Linked DNA regions of Phytohabitans houttuyneae. The protein of the gene in region 1 interacts with the protein of each later gene in a pairwise test. Links are inferred from orthologs where the notes say so. Each region holds a gene or a part of one and is shown in the gene's direction. Other genes may lie near its edges.

Region 1 (7,587 bases):
GCATCCCGTTCTACGTGTGGGACATGGCCGACCGCTTCCACGAAGACGTGGTCGATGATTTCGTCGCGGAGTACGCGGCGGGCCGTACCCCCAATCCCTGCCTGCGCTGCAACGAAAAGATCAAGTTTGCCGCGGTGCTGGATCGGGCGGTGGCCCTCGGTTTTGACGCCGTGGTGACCGGCCACCACGCGCGCCTCGGTGCGGACGGTCTCCTGCGCCGCAGCGTCGACCTGGCCAAAGACCAGTCCTACGTGCTGGCCGTGCTCCGCCGCGACCAGCTCGACCGCTCGATGTTTCCGCTCGGCGACACGACAAAGGCGCAGGTGCGCGTCGAGGCGGCCGAGCGCGGGCTGGCCGTGGCGGAAAAGCCGGACTCGCACGACATCTGCTTCATCGCCGACGGAGACACCCGCCGTTTCCTGGCCGAGCGGCTGGGCGAGGCGCCCGGCGACATCGTCGACGCGCGGACGGGCGCGGTGCTCGGTGCGCACTCAGGGGCGTACGCGTACACCGTGGGGCAGCGCCGCGGCCTCGCCCTCCGCGAGCCGGCGCCGGACGGTCGTCCCCGCTACGTGCTGTCGATCACGCCGGTCACCAACACCGTGACCGTCGGCTCGGCCGAGATGCTCGACGTCTCGGACGTCACCGCCGACCGTCCGGTGTGGACCGGTGGCCCGCCGCCGGAGGGCCCGATCGAGTGCGAGGTCCAGCTGCGCGCGCACGGCGAGGTCGTGCCGGCCACCGTCGAGCTGACCGGCGGCCGCATGCTCGCCGCCCTGCGCCGCCCGGCCCGCGGTGTGGCGGCCGGGCAGGCGCTCGTCGCGTACCGGCCGGACCCCGCCGGCGACATCGTGCTCGGCTCAGCGACGATTGGCAGCCGTGACTGACTTTCCCTGGCCGCGCGGTTCGGCGACGGGCATCGGCTCGCTGCCCGGCACCGACGTCGCCGAAGCGCAGAAGATCGTGCTCGGTGAGCTGCCCAACCTCCCGCACCTGCCCGAGCTGCCCGACCGCGGCCCCGGCGCGGACATGGTCGGGCGGGGCGCCGCGTTCCTGGTCGAGCTGCCCGTCGAGCTCTACGCGGCCCGCTGGCGCGTCGCCTCCCGCCCCGGCCGGGACCGCCGCCGCGCCCTCGACCTGCTCGAACGCGACCTCGACCAGATGACCGAGCAGGCCGACGGGTTCGCCGGCACGTTCAAGGTGCAGGCGGCCGGGCCCTTCACGCTCGCCGCCAACATCGACCTCGCGCTCGGCGGCCGCATCCTGCGCGACCACGGTGCGGTGCGCGACCTGAGCGAGTCGCTCGCCGAGGGGCTGCGCACGCACGTGGCCGACGTACGCCGCCGGCTGCCCGCCGCCACCATCCTGCTCCAGCTCGACGAGCCGTCCCTGCCCGCGGCGCTGGGCGGGCGGATCGCGACGGAGAGCGGGCTGTACACCTACCGCTCGATCGAGTCCACCACCGCCGGCTCGCTGCTGCGCACGGTCGTGGAGGCGGCCGCCGCGCCGGTGGTGCTGCACTGCTGCGCGCCCGACGTACCTCTCGACGTGGTCCGCGCGAGCGGCGCGGCCGCGGTGGCGCTCGACATGTCGCTCGTGGACAAGCTCGACCCGCTGGGCGAGGCGATCGACGCCGGGCTCGGCCTCTTCGCCGGCTCCGGCCAGGCCACCTCCGCCGCGGTCGCCGACCAGGTGCGCGGCGTGTGGCGGCAGCTGGGCTTCCCCGATCAGCGCCTGCCCGACCAGGTCGTGGTGACGCCGGCCTGCGGCCTCGCCGGCACGCCGGCCGCCGACGCGCGGCGCGCACTGACCGCCGTCCGCGAGGCGTCGCAGCGCCTCCAGGAGGTCTGAGCCGCAGGGCCGGGGATCCCGAAGACTTGGGCTACCGCGACGCCCGTCGTGGTCCGGACCGTTGCTCCCGCGGCCTCACCCTCCGCCGTTGCGCACGCAACCCCCGGCCGGCACGGCCCGCCGCTGAGTCGCGGCCCGCGGGCGGCCCATGGCTTGTCACGCCGCGCGGCCGTCGTCGGTCGGCCGCGGGGTCCAGACCGCGACGGACACCGCGGTAGCTCTGGCTAGGCCGGCACCTTCGGCAGGGCCGCTACCGCGGTGGCGACGTCGGCTTCGGAGAGCTCGTGGTCGACGAGGTCGCCGGCAAGGTAAGCGCCATATGCCGCCAAGTCCAGGTGGCCGTGGCCGCACAGCGCGGTCAGGATCACCTTCTCCTCGCCGGTCTCCTTGCAGCGCAGCGCCTCCTCGATGCAGGCGGCCAGCGCGTGGGTCGGCTCGGGTGCCGGCACGATGCCCTCGGTGCGCGCGAACCGCACACCCGCCTCGAAACACTCGCGCTGGGTCTTCGAGATCGCCTCGATCAGGCCAAGCTCGTACACGTGCGAGATGAGCGGTGACATGCCGTGGTAACGCAGGCCGCCGGCGTGGATCGGGTCGGGGATGAAGTCGTGGCCCAGCGTGTGCATCTTCATCAGCGGGGTCATGCCGGCGGTGTCGCCGAAGTCGTACGCGTACACGCCCTTGGTCAGCGACGGGCAGCTGGCCGGCTCGACCGCGCGGATCGTCACGTCCATGCGGCCGGCCAGCTTCTCGCGCAGGAAGGGGAACGCGAGGCCGCCGAAGTTCGAGCCGCCGCCGGTGCAGCCGACGATCACGTCGGGCGTGAGCCCCACCTTGGCGAACTGGGCTATCGCCTCCTCACCGATCACCGTCTGGTGCAGCAGAACGTGGTTGAGCACGCTGCCCAGCGCGTAGTTGGTGTCGTCGTTCTGCGCGGCCACCTCGACCGCCTCGGAGATGGCGATGCCGAGCGAGCCGGGGGAGTCGGGGTGCTTGGCGAGGATCGCGCGGCCGGCGGCGGTCAGGTCCGAAGGGGACGGATGGATGACGCCGCCGAACGTCTCGATCATGATCTTGCGGTACGGCTTCTGGTCGTACGAGGCGCGCACCTGCCACACCTCGCAGTCCAGCCCGTACTGCGAGCAGGCGAACGCGAGCGCGGTGCCCCACTGCCCGGCGCCGGTCTCCGTGGTGAGGCGGCGGATGCCGGCGGCCGCGTTGTAGTACGCCTGCGGCACCGCGGTGTTGGGCTTGTGCGAGCCGGCCGGCGACACGCCCTCGTACTTGTAGAAGATCTTGGCGGGAGTGCCGAGCGCCTTCTCCAGCCGGTGCGCGCGGAAGAGGGGCGAGGGCCGCCACAGCTTGTAGACATCCAGCACCTAGTCGGGGATGTCCACGTACCGGTCGGTGGCCACCTCCTGAAGGATCAGGTCCATCGGGAAGAGCGGCGCGAGGTCGTCCGGACCGACCGGCTGGAGCGTGCCGGGGTGCAGCACCGGCGGCGGAGGGCTCGGCAGGTCGGCGAGCACGTTGTACCAGCGACGAGGCATCTCCGACTCGTCCAGCAAGATCTTGGTCGGCTCACTCATGGTCAGCACGTTAGTCGTACCCACCGGTGTCATACCAAGCGGTTACGGTGCAGAGGTGTCTGAGGAAGTCATCCAGCAGCAGGTCACCCCGGAGCAGGTCGCGGCGGCGGGCAAAGAGCCACCCGTCGATGTCCGCGAGCGCCACGCCGCGCTCGCCGCCGAGCTTTCCGACCATCAGTACCGGTACTACGTGCTCGACGCGCCGACCATCTCCGACGCCGAGTTCGACCGGCTGCTGCGCGAGCTGGAGGCGATCGAGGAGGAGTTTCCCGCCCTCCGCACGCCCGACTCGCCGACCCAGCGGGTGGGTGGCACGTTCTCCACGCAGTTCACGCCGGTCGAGCACGCCGAGCGGATGATGTCGCTGGACAACGCGTTCGACGACGAGGAGCTCTCCGCTTGGGCCGAGCGGGTCGAGCGGGACGCCGGCGGGCCGGTGACCTACGTGTGCGAGCTCAAGGTCGACGGCCTCGCGATCAACTTGACGTACGAGAAGGGTCGCCTCGTCCGCGCCGCCACGCGCGGTGACGGGCGCACCGGCGAAGACGTGACGCCCAACGTGCGCACCATCCGTGACGTGCCCGAGCAGCTCGCCGGCGACGACGTGCCCGACCTGCTCGAGGTGCGCGGCGAGGTCTACTTCCCGGTCTCCGCGTTCGGCGACCTCAACGCGGGGCTCGTCGAGCAGGGCAAGCCGCCGTTCGCCAACCCGCGCAACGCGGCGGCCGGCAGCCTGCGGCAGAAGGACCCCCGGGTCACCGCCTCCCGCGGCCTGCGCATGGTCGTGCACGGCATCGGCGCGCGACGCGGCTTCCAGCCCACCGCGCAGAGCACGGCGTACGAGGTGATGAAGGGCTGGGGCCTGCCGGTCAGCGAGCGGTGGCAGGTCAAGCCCGACATGGCTGGGGTGCGCGAGTTCATCGACTACTACCGCGAGCACCGCCACGACGTCGAGCACGAGATCGACGGCGTGGTCGTCAAGGTCGACGCGGTGAGCATCCAGGGCCGGCTCGGCTCGACAAGCCGCGCGCCGCGCTGGGCGATCGCGTTCAAGTACCCGCCGGAGGAGGTCAACACCAAGCTCCTCGACATCCGCGTCAACGTGGGGCGCACCGGCCGGGTCACGCCGTTCGCGGTGCTGGAGCCGGTGCGGGTGGCCGGCTCGACGGTCGCGCTGGCCACCCTCCACAATGCTCGCGAGGTCGAGCGCAAGGGCGTGCTGATCGGAGACACCGTGGTCATCCGCAAGGCGGGCGACGTGATCCCCGAGGTGCTGGGCCCGGTGATGGAGCTGCGACCCGACGACGCACGCGCTTTCGAGATGCCGGAGCGGTGCCCGGAGTGCGGCTCGCCACTGGCGCCGGCCAAAGAGGGCGACATCGACATCCGCTGCCCCAACAACCGCTCGTGCCCGGCGCAGCTGCGCGAGCGGGTCTTCCACCTGGCTGGGCGGGGCGCGCTCGACATCGAGGTGCTGGGCTACAAGGCGGCGGTGGCGCTGCTGGAGTCCGGCATCATCCACGACGAGGGCGACCTGTTCGGGCTGACGGCCGACGACCTGGGGCGCGCCGAGTTCTTCGTCAACAAGGACGGCTCACTCGGCAGCAACGCGGTCAAGCTGCTGGAAAATCTCCAGGAGGCCAAGGAGCGTCCGCTGTGGCGGGTGCTCGTCGCGCTCTCCATCCGGCACGTCGGCCCGACCGCCGCGCAGGCGCTGGCCCGGCACTTCCGCTCGATGGACGCGATCGAAAAGGCGTCGCTGGAGGAGCTCTCCGGTGTGGAGGGTGTCGGGCCGACGATCGTCGAGAGCCTGCGCGAGTGGTTCACCGTCGACTGGCACCGCGAGGTGGTCGACAAGTGGCGGCGGGCCGGCGTGCGCATGGTGGAGGAGCAGGTTGACGAGGGCCCGCGGCCGCTGGAGGGGATCACGATCGTGGTGACCGGCACGCTGTCGACGTACTCGCGCGACCAGGCCACCGAAGAGATCGGTGCGCGGGGTGGCAAAGTGAGCGGGTCCGTATCGAAGAAGACCGGTTTTGTCGTCGTGGGCGAAAATCCAGGATCAAAGTACGACAAGGCGGTATCGCTCAAGGTTCCCGTGCTCGACGAGGCGGGTTTCGACGTGTTGCTGGAGCGCGGTCCCGATGCTGCGCGAGAGGTGGCGCAGACCATCGATGAATAACGTCGCGTGCCACTCGCGTATCTCAAGTTAGTCACGACTGTTGGCGAATACTCCCTGCCTGGCGCGCTCCCACACCTAAGGTGGTGAACGGCTCATGCAGTGGCGCGAGGCGGGGGAGGATATGCATGGAGGCCGCAGCGTCGCGGAACTCCGTTCCCCCTGAGCGGGCTCGCCCATTCTTCGCTTTCGCATTGGCGGTCATCACGGTGGCCGCCCTTGTGTGTGCGGTTCCGCTGGCCCGCCTGCCGGGGCAGGTGGACGACCTTCCGGCCGCGTTCTGGGTGATGGCCGGTCTCGCGGTGCTTGTCGACGCGCGGCCGTTCACCCCGCCGGGGCGGCGGCAGAGCTCAGCGGTCTTCCCGTCCACGTGTTTCACGTTCGCGATCATGTTGGGCTGGGGTCTCGCACCGGCCGTGGCCGTGCAGGCCGCGGCGGTCGTGGTCTCCTCGTGGCGCATGCGTCACGTGTGGTGGCGCGCCGCCTTCAACATCGCCCAGTACGCGCTGGCCCTCTCCGCCGCCTACGCCGTGAGCCGCCTCGCCGACCTCGACCGCATCCGCTGGGGTGACGTCGTCGTCTTCGCGGCGGCGGCCGCGGCCTGGTTCGTGGTCAAGTACAGCTCGGTCACCATCGCGGTGCGCCTGCTCTTCGGCGGCCGGTGGTGGGCGATGTTCCGCCAGGGCCTGCCCTTCGAGCTGCTCTCGATCGGCGCGTTACTGCTGCTCAGCCCGGTGCTGCTGGCCGCGGCCGAGACGAGCGCGGCGCTGATCCCGCTCGTGGTCGTCCCGCTGTACGCCGTCTACCGGATGGCCCGCCTCTCCGCCGAGCAGGAGCAGCTGTCCCGCGTCGACCCGCTCACCGGCCTCGCCAACCGCAAGGGCCTGCTCGGCGAGGTGGGTGACCAGCTGCCCACGCACGCCGCGCGGGACGCCAAGGGCGCGGACGACCGGCACCTGGCGCTGCTGGTGCTCGACCTCGACCGGTTCAAGCACGTCAACGACGCGCTCGGTCACGCGGTCGGTGACCGGCTGCTGATCGAGGTGGGCAGCCGCCTCACCGACGCGGTACGCCCCGGTGACGTGGTCGCCCGCCTCGGCGGCGACGAGTTCGCGATCCTTGCGCCGTGCCTGGCCGGCATCGATGAAGCCCGCGACCTCGCCGCGCGCGTGGTGGCGGCGCTCGGCGAGCCGGTCGAGCTGGACGGGCTGCCGCTCGACGTGTCCGGCTCGATGGGCGTCGCGCTGTACCCCGAGCACGGCGAAGACTTCGCGACGCTGCTGCGGCACGCGGACGTGGCCATGTACGACGCCAAGCACCGCGGCGACACCATCGCCGTCTACGCGCCCGAGTCCGACCACAACTCGCCGGAGCGGCTGAGCCTGCTGGCAGACCTGCGCCGCGCACTGGACGACGGCTCCGTGGCCGGCAGCCGCCAGATCACCATGTACTACCAGCCGCAGATCGCGATCGAGACCGGCGAGGTGGTGGGGGTCGAGGCGCTGCTGCGGTGGAAGCACCCGCGGCACGGCATGGTCGACCCGGAGGAGCTGATCCGCGTGGCCGAGCAGAGCGCCGTGATGCGCCTGCTCACCCGCCGGGTCGTCGACGACGTGGTCGAGCAGGTGGCCAAGTGGAGCGCCGCCGGCCTCAAGCTGCGCGCCGCGCTCAACGTCTCCGTACGCGACCTGCACGACGGCGAGATCGCCGACCAGATCGCCGACCGCCTCGGCCGCTACGCCCTCCCCGCCGACCGCCTCCAGCTGGAGATCACCGAGGGCGCGCTGATGGCCGACCCCCGCCGCGTCCTGGCCACCATCGCCCGCCTGGACAAGATCGGCGTGGCCATCGCCCTGGACGACTTCGGCACCGGCTACTCCTCCATGCAGCACCTGCGCCGCCTGCCACTCGCCGAGGTCAAGGTCGACCGCTCGTTCGTCCTGGGCATGGCCACCGACGCCGACGACG
Region 2 (8,006 bases), 810 kb from region 1 along the record:
GCGACGCCCACCACGGCGAGGCGGCGGCCGGCGGCGGCCAGCGGCGACGGCTCCCACACGTCCACGTCGCGGCCGTCACCGGTGAAGCGGCGGCCGAAGCGGCGCACGCGGTCGACGTTGTCGGCGACGAGCAGCCACAGGAAGCCGGCCGCGCCGACGACGAAGGGGAGGGGGTGGACGCTGTCGGTGTAAACGGCGACGGGCACCGAGTAGATCGCCAGCATCGGCAGGCCGGCCAGCGCGGGCCGGCGCAGGCCGACGGTGAGCAGGTCGACGATGATCGCCACCGAGCCGACGCCCAGCACCGTGATGAACTGCAGGCCGACCCGGTCCGGCACGGGCACGCCGTAGGAGCGCATGTCGTCGACGGCGAAGTTCATCAGCTGGCCGAAGTGGGTGAACGTCCCGGGCATGGGGATGATCGCCAGCAGCTCCTCGCCGCTGGAGAACATCAGGGTCAGGACCAGGGTCAGCGTGACGATCATGCCGAGCAGCTGCGCCCACAGCGGCGCGCGCAGCGAACGGGCCAGCGTGGCCGCGCCGGCGATGAGCGCCACCGCCACGGCGCACTGGACCAGCCAGGTCCACCGCTCGAAGATCGTCGACAGTGGAGCGGCCGCGAGCAGTGTTGCCGCCGCCGCGACGAACCCCAGGTGCCGATCACGCACAGCTACCCAACCCTCCCGGGCCCGAAAGCCCGATATCTGCCAGCTGCCTCGTCACTGCGTTCCCCGGACCGGCCCTCGCCGGCCCTCGGCCGGGCCGATGCCCACCGTCTCGGCCATCGTCGCCCGCCACGCGAAGCCCTGCGACCCGCGGGCGGCCTGCGGCCAGAGCGCGGGCAGCTTGGCGCCGTGGGACACGCCCACCACACGCCAGCCGCTGCGCATCAGGCCGAGTGCGGCCGCGCCGTGCGCCCGGCCCGCCTCGATCCGGCTCTCCGGCGGGAGGTTGAGCCAGGTCGACGAGTCGATGAGGAACGCCACGCAGGTCGCGTTGTTGCCCCGCAGCCCGGCCAGCAGCTCGGACTCGGCGCTGGTCAGCGCTCCGAGCAGCGCGATCACCAGGCCGCCGTCGGAGCGCTTGCGCACCGCCTCGACGAGCTGGCCGACGTCGCCGCGCTTGTCCAGCCGCACGTCGGCGAGGTGGTCGAGCAGGATGCCCTCGCCACCCTCGGCCGCCTCGGCGTCGATGCCCGTGTCGGTGACCAGGCGCAGCTTGTACCCCGCCTGCCGCAGGTGCACCGCGATGCTGGCCGCCGCCGACACCGCCCACTCGAAGCTGGCCGTCGGGCCTTCGCCGCGGTGCGCGAACTGCCGGGTGTCGAGCACGACCGTGGCCCGGCTCTCCCAGGGCTGCTCCTCGCGGCGCACCATGAGCTCGCCGGTCCGGGCGGTCGACTTCCAGTGCACGCGCCGCAGGTCGTCGCCGCGCCGGTACTCCCGGGTCGCCGCGTCGTCCTCGCCGTGCACGGCCACCGAGCGGGCCCGGCTGTCGCCCGCCCCCGCGTACTCACCGGCGAGGCGGACGTTGGGCAGCGGATGCACCTGCGGGATCACGGTGAGCCGGTCGACGCTCGGGAACGAGCGGGTCAGCTCGCACAGCCCGAACGGGTCCGTCAGCCGCACCACGAGCGGGCCGACCTCGTACTTGCCGCGCACGTCCGCCCGCACCGTGTACGCCACCGAGCTGGCCTGGCGGGCGCCGAGCCGCTCGAGGACGACCCGTGGCCGGCTGCCCAGCGCGTACGGCAGGCGGTCTTCCAGCAGCAGCGTGCCGGTGGGCAGGCGGGACATGTTCTGCAGGCGCAGCACCACGCGGGCGCTGGCACCGACCGGCGCGCGGTGCGGCTCCAGCGAGCGGCTGCAGGCGAGCCGGTACCGGCTGCGTCCCACGTACGCCGCGGCCAGCAGCGGCAGGATCGCCAGCAGGATCGCGACCCGCAGCAGGTCCTTTTCGCCCAGGATGACCGCGGACACGGCCGCCGCCGCGGCCGCCGCGAGGAACGAACGGCCGCGCGTGGTCAGCCCGCGCAGCGCTTCGCGCACTGTCAGCCCCTCCGGGGGTCGTACTGGGCGCGCCCGTCACCCGCCGGCGGCCGCGTGTCGTACGGCGAGCGCTGGCGCTCGTGGGGGAGCGGGAGGCGGTGCACGATGTCCGCGATGATCGCGTCGGTCGTGCGGCGGGCCAGCTGCGCGTCCGCGGTGGGGATGATGCGGTGCGCCATCACCGGCACGGCAAGCGTCTGCAGGTCGTCGGGGAGCACGTAGTCGCGCCCTTCGAGCGCGGCGACCGCGCGGGCGGTGCGCAGCAGCTGGAGGGTGGACCGGGGGGATGCGCCCAGCCGCAGGTCGGGCGCCTCGCGGGTCGCGGTCACGAGGTTGACCGCGTACTGCTTGACGGCGTCGGCCACGTGCACCTCACGCACGGTCGCGATGAGACGGCGCACGGTGGCGGCGTCCGAGACCGGCTTGAGCGCGACGATCGGGTCGCGGGTGCCGTGCACGTCGAGCATCGCGAGCTCGGCGCCCGGGTCGGGGTAGCCCATCGCGATCCGGGCGGTGAACCGGTCGCGCTGCGCCTCGGGAAGGGGGTAGGTGCCTTCCATCTCGATCGGGTTCTGCGTCGCGATCACCATGAACGGCGTCTGCAGCTCGTACGTCGTGCCGTCGACGGTGACCTGCCGCTCCTCCATGCTCTCCAGGAGCGCGGACTGTGTCTTCGGCGAGGCCCGGTTGATTTCGTCGCCCACCACGAGGTTGGCGAAGACGGCGCCCGGCTTGAACTCGAAGTCGTGGGTCTCCTGGTTGTAGACGCTCACGCCGGTCACGTCGCTGGGCAGCAGGTCGGGGGTGAACTGGATCCGCCGCACGGAACAGTCGATCGACCGGGCCATCGCCTTGGCGAGCTTCGTCTTGCCGACACCGGGGACATCCTCGATCAGGAGGTGGCCCTCGGCCAGGAGGACTGCCAATGCGAGGCGCACCGTAGCGGTCTTGCCCTCGATGACCTGCTCGATGTTGGCCACGATGGCGTCGCTGGCCGCGCGGAACTCCGCGCCGGACAGAGGGCTGCCAACCTGGTCCCAGGATGGTTGTGTCACGGGCCTCCTCCTCGTTTACCACGGCTTCCCTTATAGATACGCAAGGGTCCCCGGATGGTTCGCGGGAATGCTGGCCGGGATGTGACGGACCACCCGCATGTGCACAGGCTAGCCCTGTCGGTGGAATTCGCCGAGTCGGTCATGACGGCCGCGTAGTACACTGCCGTCATGGCCAGGGCCTACCTGCTTCTTACCTAGCCGCGCCCTCGACGCCCCCGTCGACAGCGCGGCAGCCCCTCCTGTGTGAGGGGCATTTTTATGTCCCCTGGCAGGCCCAGCTGCGCCCCGATCGCGGGCTGTGCCGCCGCCCTGACGAGAATGGCCCTGGAGGTAGAAAAATGAGCGAAGAGGCCGCGGACATTCCGCCCTTCCGATACACGGCGGCGCTGGCCGGTGAGATAGAGGTGCGCTGGCAGGACTTCTGGGAGGCGCACGGCACCTTCGACGCGCCCAACCCGACCGGCGACCTGGCCGACCCCGGGCACCCCCGCGCCGGCGCCCCGAAGCTGCACGTGCAGGACATGTTCCCGTACCCGTCCGGCGCCGGCCTGCACGTCGGCCACCCGCTGGGATATATAGGTACCGACTCGTACACACGGTACAAGCGGATGGCCGGGTACAACGTGCTGCACCCGATGGGGTTCGACGCGTTCGGCCTGCCCGCCGAGCAGTACGCGGTGCAGACCGGCACCCACCCGCGGATCACCACCGAGGCCAACGTCGAGCGGTACCGCGGCCAGCTGCGCCGCCTGGGCCTGGGCTACGACAGCCGGCGGTGGGTGGCGACGACCGACGTCGAGTACTACCGGTGGACGCAGTGGATCTTCCTGCAGATCTTCAACTCGTGGTACGACGCCGACCAGCGCAAGGCCCGCCCGATCGAGGAGCTGATCTCGGCGTACGAGGCCGGCGAGCGCGTCACGCCGGACGGCCGCCCGTGGAGTGAGCTGTCCGCGGTCGAGCGCCGCCGGATCGTCGACGACCACCGCCTGGCGTACGTGTCGGAGGCGCCGGTCAACTGGTGCCCCGGCCTGGGCACCGTGCTGGCCAACGAGGAGGTCACGCCGGACGGGCGCAGCGAGCGCGGCAACTACCCGGTCTTCCAGCGCAGCCTGAAGCAGTGGATGATGCGGATCACCGCGTACGGCGACCGCCTGGTCGAGGACCTGGACACATTGGACTGGCCCGAGCCGGTCAAGCTGATGCAGCGCAACTGGATCGGCCGCTCGACCGGCGCGCACATCGCGTTCCCGACGGATGTGGCGCCGATCCGGGTCTTCACGACGCGGCCGGACACCGTGTTCGGCGCGACCTACATGGTGCTGGCGCCCGAGCACGAGCTGGTCGACCAGCTGGTCCCGGAGCAGTGGCCCGCTGGCACGCACGAGGTCTGGACCGGCGGGCACGCGACGCCGGCCGAGGCCGTGGCGGAGTACCGCCGCGCCGCCGCCGCGAAGACCGAGGCCGAGCGGACCGCGGAGAGCAAGGAGAAGACCGGCGTCTTCGTCGGGGCGTACGCGACGAACCCGGTCAACGAGGAGCGCATCCCGGTCTTCATCGCCGACTACGTGCTGGCCGGCTACGGGACGGGCGCCATCATGGCGGTGCCGGGGCAGGACGAGCGCGACTGGGAGTTCGCCGAGGTCTTCGAGCTGCCGATCGTCCGCACCGTCCAGCCGCCGGCCGACTTCGACGGCAAGGCGTACACCGGGGAAGGTCCCGCGATAAACAGTGCCTTCCTGGACGGGCTGGGCATCGCGGACGCCAAGGCGCGGATCATCGAGTGGCTGGAGACGCACCAGGTCGGCGCAGGCGCGGTGACGTACCGGCTGCGCGACTGGCTGTTCAGCCGCCAGCGCTACTGGGGTGAGCCGTTCCCGATCGTGTACGACGAGACCGGCCTGCCGGTCGCGCTGCCCGACGCGATGCTGCCGGTCGAGCTGCCCGAAGTGGACAACTTCTCGCCGCGCACCTTCGACCCTGACGACGCCGCCTCCACCCCGGAGACGCCGCTGTCCCGCGCGCAGGAGTGGGTCGAGGTCGAGCTGGACCTGGGTGACGGCCCGAAGCGGTACACGCGGGAGACCAACACGATGCCCCAGTGGGCCGGCTCCTGCTGGTACGAGCTGCGCTACCTGGACCCGCGCAACGACAAGGCGCTGGTCGACCCGGAGATCGAGCGGTACTGGCTGGGCCCGCAGTTCCCCGGCGACTGCGGCGGCGTCGACCTGTACATCGGCGGGATGGAGCACGCGGTGCTGCACCTGCTGTACGCCCGCTTCTGGCACAAGGTGCTGTTCGACCTGGGCCACGTCTCGTCGTTCGAGCCGTTCCGCCGGCTGTTCAACCAGGGCTACATCCAGGCGTACGCGTACCGCGACGCACGGGGTGTCGCCGTGCCGGCCGAAGAGGTCGAGGAGCGCGACGGCAAGTACTTCTACGAGGGCCTGGAGGTCTTCCGCGAGTACGGCAAGATGGGCAAGTCGCTGAAGAACGTCGTGACTCCGGACGAGATGTGCGAGGCGTACGGAGCCGACACGTTCCGGGTGTACGAGATGGCGATGGGCCCGCTGGACGTCTCCCGCCCGTGGGAGACGCGGGCGGTGGTCGGCTCGCAGCGCTTCCTGCAGCGGGTGTGGCGGCTGGTGGTCGACGAGAGCTCCGGCGCGACCCGGGTCGTCGACGAGCCGGCCGACGACAAGACGCGGCGGGTGCTGCACAAGGTGATCGACGGCGTGCGCAACGACATGGACGAGCTGCGCTTCAACACCGCGATCGCCAAGCTGATCGAGCTGACCAACGCGGTCACGCCGCTGCCGGCCACGCCGCGCGAGGTGGCCGAGCCGCTGGTGCTGATGCTGTCGCCGTTCGCCCCGCACATCGCCGAGGAGCTGTGGCAGAAGCTGGGCCACTCGGGCTCCCTGGCGTACGTCGAGTTTCCGGTCGCCGACCCGGCGCTGCTGGTGGCGGACTCGGTCACGTACCCGGTGCAGGTCAACGGCAAGGTCCGCGGGCGGGTCGAGATCTCCGCGAGCGCCGAGGAGGAGTCGGTGCGCGAGGCGGCGCTGGCCGCGGTCGGTGATCACCTGGGCGGCCGCGACCCGCGCAAGGTGATCGTGGTGCCCGGCCGCATGGTGAGCATCGTGGTCTAGGTCTCGCTTGATACCCCCAGGGGGTACGGGGTATCGTGACGGCATGGAGACGAAGACCTTTGCCGTCAGCGGTATGACCTGTGCCCACTGCGTCGGCTCGGTGAGCGCCGAGGTCGGGCAGATCCCCGGCGTCACCGACGTGTCGGTCGACCTCGCCAGCGGCGCGGTCACCGTGACCAGCGACCGCCCCGTCGACGACGCCGCCGTGCGCGCCGCGGTCGACGAGGCGGGCTACGAGCTGGTCGGCTAGTCCTTCCTGGTCCGCCCGCGCAGCGGGCGGACCAGGACTGGCTTACGCCGCGGGCACGGCCTCCGGCTCGGCCGGAGCCGTGGTCGCCGCGCCGACCGGCGGCACCTGTCGCAGCAGCACCAGCGACACCACGGCGACGCCCAGCACCAGCACCGCGCTGACCGCGGCCACCGTGTGCAGCCCACTGGTAAACCCGGCGCGTGCAGACGCCAGCACCGCCTCGCCGAGTGGCGCCGGCAGCTGGGGCACCGCGGCGGCCGCACCGGCGAGCGTGTCCCGGGCCGCGGCGGGTGCGCCCGGCGGCAGTGTGCCGGCCACGTCCGCGCGGTACACGGCGGCGGCGAGGCTGCCCATCGTCGCGATACCCAGCGCGAAGCCGAACTCGTTGCTCACCTGGGAGACCGACGCCGCCGAGCCGGCCTTCTCGGGCGGCGCGGCTCCGACCACGATGTTGGTACCGAGTGTGATCAGCGGCCCGGCACCGAGGTTGATCAGCGAGAACCCGGCGACCAGCCCGACCGCGGTGTCCGACTGCGTGATCACGAAGAGCCCGGTGGCGGCGACCACCATCCCGGCCGAGATCAGGTGTGCCGGGCGCACCCGCCGCGCGGCGAGCGGTGCCAGCTGCACGCTCACGATGCCGGCGAACGCGGCCGGTACCAGCGCGAGGCCGGCGCCCAGTGGCGTGAGCCCCTCGACGAGCTGCAGAAACTGGGTGAGCAGCACCATCGTGGCACCCGGCAGCATCGTGTTGATCAGCATGCAGGACAGCGCCGTGGCGAACGCGCGGTTGGCGAACAGCCGCAGGTCCAGGAGCGGGTCCGCCAGCCGCCGCTGCCGGCGCACGAAGAGCACGCCCATCGTCACGCCGAACGCGAGCGCGGCGACCGCCTCCAGCTCCCAGCCGTTGCGGGCCAGCTCCTTGAGGCCGTAGATGGCGGGCAGGATCGCGGCCAGCGAGAGGGCGACGCTGGCGAGGTCGAGGCGTCCGGCGTTCGGGTTGCGGTGCTCCGGGAGCAGGATCGGTCCGAGGATCAGCAGCAGCACCATCGCGGGGACGCCGAGCAGGAAGACCGAGCCCCACCAGAAGTGCTCCAGCATCACGCCGCCGACCAGCGGCCCGAGCGCGATGCCGCCCATCATGCAGACGACCCACGTGCCGATCGCGGTGGTGCGCTGGCGCGGGTCGCGGAACATGCTGCCGATCAGCCCGAGCATCGTCGGACCCAGCGAGGCACCCGCGATGCCGAGCAGCGCGCGGGCCACGATGAGCATCTCGGGGCTTGTCGAGTAGGCGGCGAGCACCGACGCGGCCACGAACCCGACCGCGCCGATCAGCATCAGCCGCCGCTTTCCGATGCGGTCGCCCAGCGTTCCCATCGTGATCATGAAGCCGGCCAGCAGGAAGCCGTACACGTCGAGGATCCACAGCTGCTCGTTGTTCGTCGGCGCGAGGTCAGCGCTGAGGTGGGGAGCGCGAGCAGCAGCACGAAGAGGTCGA

The links. Proteins that work in one complex are often made in the same cells at the same time.
Region 2: the proteins of ligA (region 1) and leuS interact in binary tests that used the Escherichia coli proteins (3 or more experiments, as listed by UniProt). The link is inferred for Phytohabitans houttuyneae from one-to-one orthologs.

Annotation. Positions count from the first base shown.
Region 1 is NZ_BLPF01000001.1:2,650,936-2,658,522, reverse strand. What follows is about bases 3,087-6,058. They hold ligA (NAD-dependent DNA ligase LigA), read left to right. Parts: upstream 3,087-3,495; coding sequence 3,496-5,622; downstream 5,623-6,058. Other genes in these bases: Phou_RS11660 (putative bifunctional diguanylate cyclase/phosphodiesterase), read left to right, coding at 5,748-6,058; Phou_RS52505 (hypothetical protein), read right to left, coding at 3,231-3,440; Phou_RS11670 (TrpB-like pyridoxal phosphate-dependent enzyme), read right to left, coding at 3,087-3,230. In the rest of the region: tRNA 2-thiouridine(34) synthase MnmA, read left to right, coding at 1-887; Phou_RS11675 (uroporphyrinogen decarboxylase/cobalamine-independent methonine synthase family protein), read left to right, coding at 880-1,851; more of Phou_RS11670, read right to left, coding at 2,076-3,086; more of Phou_RS11660, read left to right, coding at 6,059-7,587. UniProt on the Escherichia coli protein: DNA ligase that catalyzes the formation of phosphodiester linkages between 5'-phosphoryl and 3'-hydroxyl groups in double-stranded DNA using NAD as a coenzyme and as the energy source for the reaction.
Region 2 is NZ_BLPF01000001.1:1,843,151-1,851,156, reverse strand. What follows is about bases 3,065-6,455. They hold leuS (leucine--tRNA ligase), read left to right. Parts: upstream 3,065-3,441; coding sequence 3,442-6,255; downstream 6,256-6,455. Other genes in these bases: Phou_RS08365 (heavy-metal-associated domain-containing protein), read left to right, coding at 6,299-6,455; Phou_RS08375 (AAA family ATPase), read right to left, coding at 3,065-3,103. In the rest of the region: Phou_RS08385 (transglutaminase TgpA family protein), read right to left, coding at 1-668; Phou_RS08380 (DUF58 domain-containing protein), read right to left, coding at 720-2,048; more of Phou_RS08375, read right to left, coding at 2,051-3,064; more of Phou_RS08365, read left to right, coding at 6,456-6,505.